Linked DNA regions of Thalassoroseus pseudoceratinae. The protein of the gene in region 1 interacts with the protein of each later gene in a pairwise test. Links are inferred from orthologs where the notes say so. Each region holds a gene or a part of one and is shown on either strand. Other genes may lie near its edges. The genes, in order: eno and rpe.

Evidence for each region.
Region 2: the proteins of eno (region 1) and rpe interact in binary tests that used the Escherichia coli proteins (3 or more experiments, as listed by UniProt). The link is inferred for Thalassoroseus pseudoceratinae from one-to-one orthologs.

Annotation. Positions count from the first base shown.
Region 1 is NZ_JAALXT010000003.1:197,665-200,830, reverse strand. What follows is about bases 140-2,980. They hold eno (phosphopyruvate hydratase), read left to right. Parts: upstream 140-844; coding sequence 845-2,116; downstream 2,117-2,980. Other genes in these bases: G6R38_RS10930 (tetratricopeptide repeat protein), read right to left, coding at 2,775-2,980; G6R38_RS10935 (hypothetical protein), read left to right, coding at 2,128-2,724; queG (tRNA epoxyqueuosine(34) reductase QueG), read right to left, coding at 140-572. In the rest of the region: more of queG, read right to left, coding at 1-139; more of G6R38_RS10930, read right to left, coding at 2,981-3,166. UniProt on the Escherichia coli protein: Catalyzes the reversible conversion of 2-phosphoglycerate (2-PG) into phosphoenolpyruvate (PEP). It is essential for the degradation of carbohydrates via glycolysis.
Region 2 is NZ_JAALXT010000001.1:1,201,228-1,204,291, forward strand. Bases 246-2,984 are described here. They hold rpe (ribulose-phosphate 3-epimerase), read right to left. Parts: upstream 2,091-2,984; coding sequence 1,401-2,090; downstream 246-1,400. Other genes in these bases: accD (acetyl-CoA carboxylase, carboxyltransferase subunit beta), read right to left, coding at 246-452; G6R38_RS04420 (histidine phosphatase family protein), read right to left, coding at 491-1,153; gap (type I glyceraldehyde-3-phosphate dehydrogenase), read right to left, coding at 2,403-2,984. Also shown: more of accD, read right to left, coding at 1-245; more of gap, read right to left, coding at 2,985-3,064. UniProt on the Escherichia coli protein: Catalyzes the reversible epimerization of D-ribulose 5-phosphate to D-xylulose 5-phosphate.

The DNA.
Region 1 (3,166 bases):
CACCGCGTGCAGGTTCCACAGTGTGTTGATTCGTGCGGGGCATCGCTATCCAGTTCCAGGTCGGTCAGCAAGGCACCGAGGAAGAAAAAACTGCCCGCGTGTTTGTTGATCAGCATGGTGTTCTTGCCGAACCACCCTAAACCCGCCAGTCTGGCAAAATCGCGTTCCAAGAGCGGGGCGGTATCGACCACAACTCGCGTCGTGCAATCCGGGGCTCCGGCATGGATGAAGTTCGCGAGTTCTCTCAGCCGGCGTTTGACGACATTGTGGTAGTCCTCGGTACCCCACGCATAGCGAGAGACGCGAGCCGTCCCCGTTTCCGACGATGTCGGGTCTTCCGTGCGGTAGTGCATGCCGAGCATAATCACACTGCGAACGCCGTCCAAGACATACTTTGGATGAGAATACGCATCGCGGCGCCGCTCGATGTAGCTCATCTCTCCCGCGAGACCGGCGGCAATCCACTCTGTCAGACGTGAAAAGCCGGTCGGCGTGACCGCCGGGGCAATCCCAACCAGACCGAAGCCCAACCGATTCGCTTCTGTCTTGATGTTGTCGGAGGTCACCGACATTCGAAATTCCATCGCTCTCAGAGTTAGTTCGCGTGCAAACGGCATTCTAGATAAAAACGGAGGGATCGTCAGGTCAGTCGATATGCTGGTGACAACGTTCTTGGAAGCCGATCAACAAGAAAACATATCGAAATTTTCAGTTCAGCAGGAGAACTCACGGTCCCTTGATGGAAGGTCGGACGCTGAAAGAGTAAAACTACGAGCGCGGGCTCAATAAACGTCCGCACTCGAACCAACCGCACTCAGACACCTTCTGGAAAAGGAACCTATCGATGGGACTGGCTATTACAAACGTTCACGCTCGGGAGATTCTCGATAGTCGTGGCAATCCGACTGTGGAAGTCGAAGTGGAATTAGAAGAGGGCGTCGTCGGTCGGGCGGCAGTCCCGAGCGGTGCCAGCACGGGCGAACACGAAGCCGTCGAACTCCGCGATGGCGACAAAGATCGCTATGTGGGCAAGGGCGTTCAGAAAGCCGTTCAGAACGTCAATGATCAGATCGCCGACGCATTGCTCGAAATGGACGCCAGCCAACAAGCCGCAATCGATCGCAAGATGATCGAACTCGACGGCACGGAAAACAAGAAACGTTTGGGCGCCAACGCCATCTTGGCCTGCTCACTCGCCGTTGCCAAAGCCTCCGCCGAAGCCGCCTTCCTACCGTTGTACCGTTACCTCGGCGGCGTGGGAGCGACCTGTTTGCCGGCTCCGATGATGAACATCATCAACGGTGGAGCCCACGCCAACAACGGCATCGACTGTCAAGAATTCATGATCATGCCGCTCGGCTTCGACAAGTTCAGCGACGGTCTGCGTTGCGGCGTGGAAATCTTTCACAGCTTGAAGAAAGTTCTCGGCGAAAAGGGCATGAGCACCGCCGTCGGTGACGAAGGCGGTTTCGCTCCGGACCTCAAGAACAGTCAAGAAGCCATTGACGTCATCATGACCGCCATCGAAAAAGCCGGCTACAAACCTGGTGAGCAGGTCAAGTTGGCTCTCGACTGTGCGTCGAGTGAGTTCTACGACAAGAAAAGCGGCACGTACAAAATGGAAGGCCAAGAAGTCGATTCCGCTGGAATGGTCGACTTGCTCGCAAGTTGGGTCGACAAATACCCGATTTGCTCCATTGAAGACGGCCTCGACGAAAACGACTGGGATGGTTGGAAAATCCTCACCGATCGTGTTGGCGACAAATGCCAACTTGTTGGTGACGACCTGTTCGTGACCAACTCCAAGCGATTGCAAGACGGCATCGACAAAGGCGTCGCAAACAGCATTTTGGTGAAAGTGAACCAAATCGGTACGCTGACCGAAACCATCGAAGCGGTCCGACTTGGCTACCGCAACGGTTACACCGCCGTGATGAGTCACCGTAGCGGCGAAACCGAAGACACCACGATCGCCGACCTCGCTGTCGCCTTGGCGACCGGTCAAATCAAAACCGGCTCTGGCAGCCGAACCGACCGTATCGCCAAGTACAACCAGTTGCTCCGCATCGAAGAACAACTTGGTGACACCGCAACCTACGGCGGAACCATTTCCTAATTGATCTCAGCATGACCAAAACACTCGACATCTCCCTGGATGAGGATTCCACCGAGACGACTTCTTCGACTCGGGCGTGGGGGGTGTCGATTCTGTTTTGGTTGGCGATTGTTCTCGCAGTGACGCTCTATGGTGCCGTGGCGTTGTCGCCAAAGCTCCTGAAGTGGCGGCAACTCAAGGTCGAGAAGTACAACAACCAGGTGAAGCTTGTCACGCTCGAATGGCAAGTGAAGTACCTCAAGCGGGTGGTGCGAGCATTTGAGCACGACCCCAATTTCGCAGCCGAGCAAGCCCGCATCGATTTCGATGCCAGCCAACCTGGGGAAGAACGGATCCCCGTCGATCCCAGTTTGACACTCGATTCCCGTACCTCGAAACCAATCTTCCCCAAAGCCGACGCAAGACTCCCCTGGTATGCAGATACGTTGGACATGCTTTCAACGCACGACGGTCTGCGCCGAGCGTGTCTAATTTCGGCCGCGCTGATTACCGTCGTTTCGTTCACGTTTCTTCAGGAAAGCCAGGTCCAAGGCTTCAAGAATTTCGTGCGAAGTGTCGTCCAAACCATTGACCGCGCGACGGCCCGATATCGAACGACGCGCAAGTAAAAACGCCACCGAGTCTCGACTTCGATGACGTTTTTCTGATCACTGCACGATTAGAATGGCTGCACGATTGGTAATGCGGCCGTGGTTTGATCCATTGGCATCATGATCGCCCCGGACTGCATGTTAGGGTCTGGTTCCGGTGCCGGTTCATCGGGCGTAGGATTCGGAACCGGCTGCGTCGCCGGCGTTGGTTGCGGATCGACGGGAGTCGGTTGCGGGTTGGCCAAGGTCGGTTGAGGATTCACCGGTGTCGGCTGCATGACCGGACGTTCCGCCACCGAGTACGTCGGTCCCGCGGGGTTGGTCGCGTAGTAAGGTGATGGCCCCGCCGGAGTCGGTCCTGTCGGCACTGGCCCGGCGACTTGATATCCGGTCGAAGGCAGCGTTGCCATCTGTGAGCCGTACGGAGCCATTGGCCACGCGGATGCAGATTGCAGCCCCA
Region 2 (3,064 bases), on another replicon or contig:
GCCCGCGTGAGCTTCTCGCCGACAACCGACCCCATACTCCCCATGATGAATGCGGAGTCTGTCAATCCGAACACCAGCGGGCGACCACGCATGTAACCGCGTCCGACAACGCAAGCGTCTTTCAACCCGGTTTTCTTCTGTTCAGCGATCAGACGCTCGGCATAGGGCTTCTTGTCTTTGAAGCCCAGAGGGTCACTGGGAGACAGCTCCGAAAACCATTCTTCGAAACTATCTTCATCCAAGAGCTGCGCGATTCGAGTTTGAGCCGGCACGTAGAAGTGATGGTCGCACTCGGGGCAGACTCCCAAATTCTGTTCGACTTGCTTCCGGAATACCGTCGCACGGCAACCATCGCAACGAATCCACAACCCCTCGGGCACGCCCCGTTTTGGACGCTTCACGGGCCGGTTCCCTTCAACATTCGATGGACTGCTTGGTGCCGAATTCTCAATTGAAGTTGTGGCAGTTGGTTCGGTTTGTGGTCCCCCACTCACGGCGAATCCTTTCCATGCGGGCGTGCCTCTTCAGTCACGGGAGCGCTGTCCCCGGAGACCCCCACAGGCGTCAAATATTCCGGCAATGATTCCGCAATGGTGCCACTGGACTCCACGAACTCCAAACGAGGAGCCGCATGGCATTGGCAATTCGGTTCGGGCATTTCCAAACGCTCTTTTCGAACGATCGAGGCGATAATCGTCGCCAACGGTTCGGCGACAACAATTCCCATCACCTTACGTTTCTTGAGCGGCTTCCGCAACACCCGGCGAACCCGTTCCAATGCCTCGGGGACGGTTTCCCCCTCCGGTGGGCAAATGGTTTCCGGGGAATCCTGCCATTGTTTGTAGGCTTTGGGATACTTGTGGCGAACGTCATCAATTTGCAGACCTTGCCAAAGCCCTTGGTCGAGGTTTCTCAGGTCCTCAGACAATTTGACCGAAATCCCCAACTCATCGGCGATGGCTTCGGCTGTCCGCCGAGACGCTTCACTGGGATCTGCGTAAAGGACTTCGAGTGGGCATTCCGCCAGTTGGGAAACGACCTCCTCGACTTGTTGGAGTCCGCGCGGATTCAATGGGATATCAAGCGCCCCCTGAATCCGGTTCTGCTCGGCGAAATCCGTGCATCCGGGCCGAATGATGACGACCTGTGGCATGGCTTAATTCACAAGAGAGAAAACTGACATGTGGCAGGCCGACTTGCACTGCTCCCTGTCCACTTGGGTCAGTCTGAAAATTGTTGCGGAGCCGTCAACTCGGGAACGCTGACCGAGAAATGACGACCGGCGATGATGTTCGAATTGATCGGCTGGCGATTCTTGTTGTCCGAGATGACTGCGAAGAGTCCTAAACCTCACTCGTTTGAGCCAGGACGAACTCACGACGTTGAAAACTAAAACAGATCTAACTCGATTCGGCTTCCGATTTCAACATTTTAATCGCTCCCGAATAATCATTGGTATTGAAGATGGCACTGCCGACCACAAAGGTGTCGGCCCCAGCGTTGGCTGTTTGACCCGTGGTTCCCGAACCGATTCCGCCATCAACCGACAATCGCACGCCGCCGGGCAGAATTTTGCGGAGTTCTGTCAACTTATCCAAGGCCGACGGCATAAACTTCTGGCCACCAAACCCCGGTTCAACACTCATGACCAGTACAAGATCACAGGAATCCAGATACGGTTTGATGGCTTCAACAGGAGTCGACGGATTGAACGCCAGACCTGCCAACGCGTCCGCATTTCGGATTTTCTCCAGCAAGGGCAGGGGGTCTTCGACGGCTTCAACGTGAAACGTCACGACATCGCACCCAGCTTGTAGATACTCATCCACATACTTCGCCGGATCCGAAATCATCAAATGAGCTTCGCAGGGGATGGTCGTGGCTTCACGCACACTCTCAATGACCATCGCGCCGTAGGACAAATTCGGCACAAAGTTACCGTCCATCACATCCCAATGGATCAGGCCAGCACCGGCGGAAATGAGTGCTTCGATTTCATCACGCAAGCGGCTGAAATCACACTTCAACATCGAAGGTGCGATAACGGGCGTCGCCTGACTGAGTTGGGATTGGACTTCCTGTCGACTCATTGGATTCGTTCTAACAACACAGTTGGCTTAAACTCGAGCGGGCAAACACTCACGTCTCAGACGCCCATTGTGCCTCGCAAACTGTTCGCCGTCCAGTGCGACCAAGGTGCTCCACTCAACACATGAGCGTATACACAGTCAGCCGACTCACCTCATTCCAGAGCGAATCTTTCTTATTCGAAAAGGCAACGGACGGTTTTCTGCTTCGCCTTCTCAGCCGAGACCACAACGATTTGCGATCCCGTTGTCAGCCGGAGGCACGAGACGCAGACAGGTTTGTCGGCATCTCGGCCCGGTGACTTCGAACGGATTTTACAATCCGGCAACTTTCTTGATGATGTCGGCAGTTCGCATGGAATAGCCGTACTCGTTGTCGTACCAACCGAGAATCTTCACCATCTTCGGACCAATTTTGGTGGTCCAAGAAGCGTCGAAGATGCAGCTGTGGGAGTTGCCGATAATGTCGGTTGAGACGATTGGATCGGTCGTGTACTGCATCACGCCTTTCAGCTTGCCTTCAGCGGCAGCCTTCATGGCGGCGTTGATTTCTTCGGCCGACTTGTCTTCTTTCAAGTTGACCACCAAGTCGGTGATACTGCCGGCTGGAACCGGAACTCGCAATGCGATCCCAGTGAGCAAGCCATCCACTTCCGGAATCACCTGACCGACAGCTTTGGCAGCTCCGGTCGATGTGGGAATGATGTTGATGGCGGCGGCACGAGCACGACGTGGATCGGAGTGAATTTGGTCCGCGATCTTTTGATCGTTGGTGTAGGCATGACAGGTGGTCATCAAGCCATGTTCAATCCCACCCAAGTCGTCTTGCAGCACCTTCACCATAGGAGCAAGACAGTTCGTCGTGCAACTGGCATTGGAGATCGACTTGTGCTCGGAGGTGAGTTGATCGTCGTTGACACCAGTCACGACAGTCATGTCCGGCTTATCTTTCGCAGGAGCCGACAACACGACTTTCT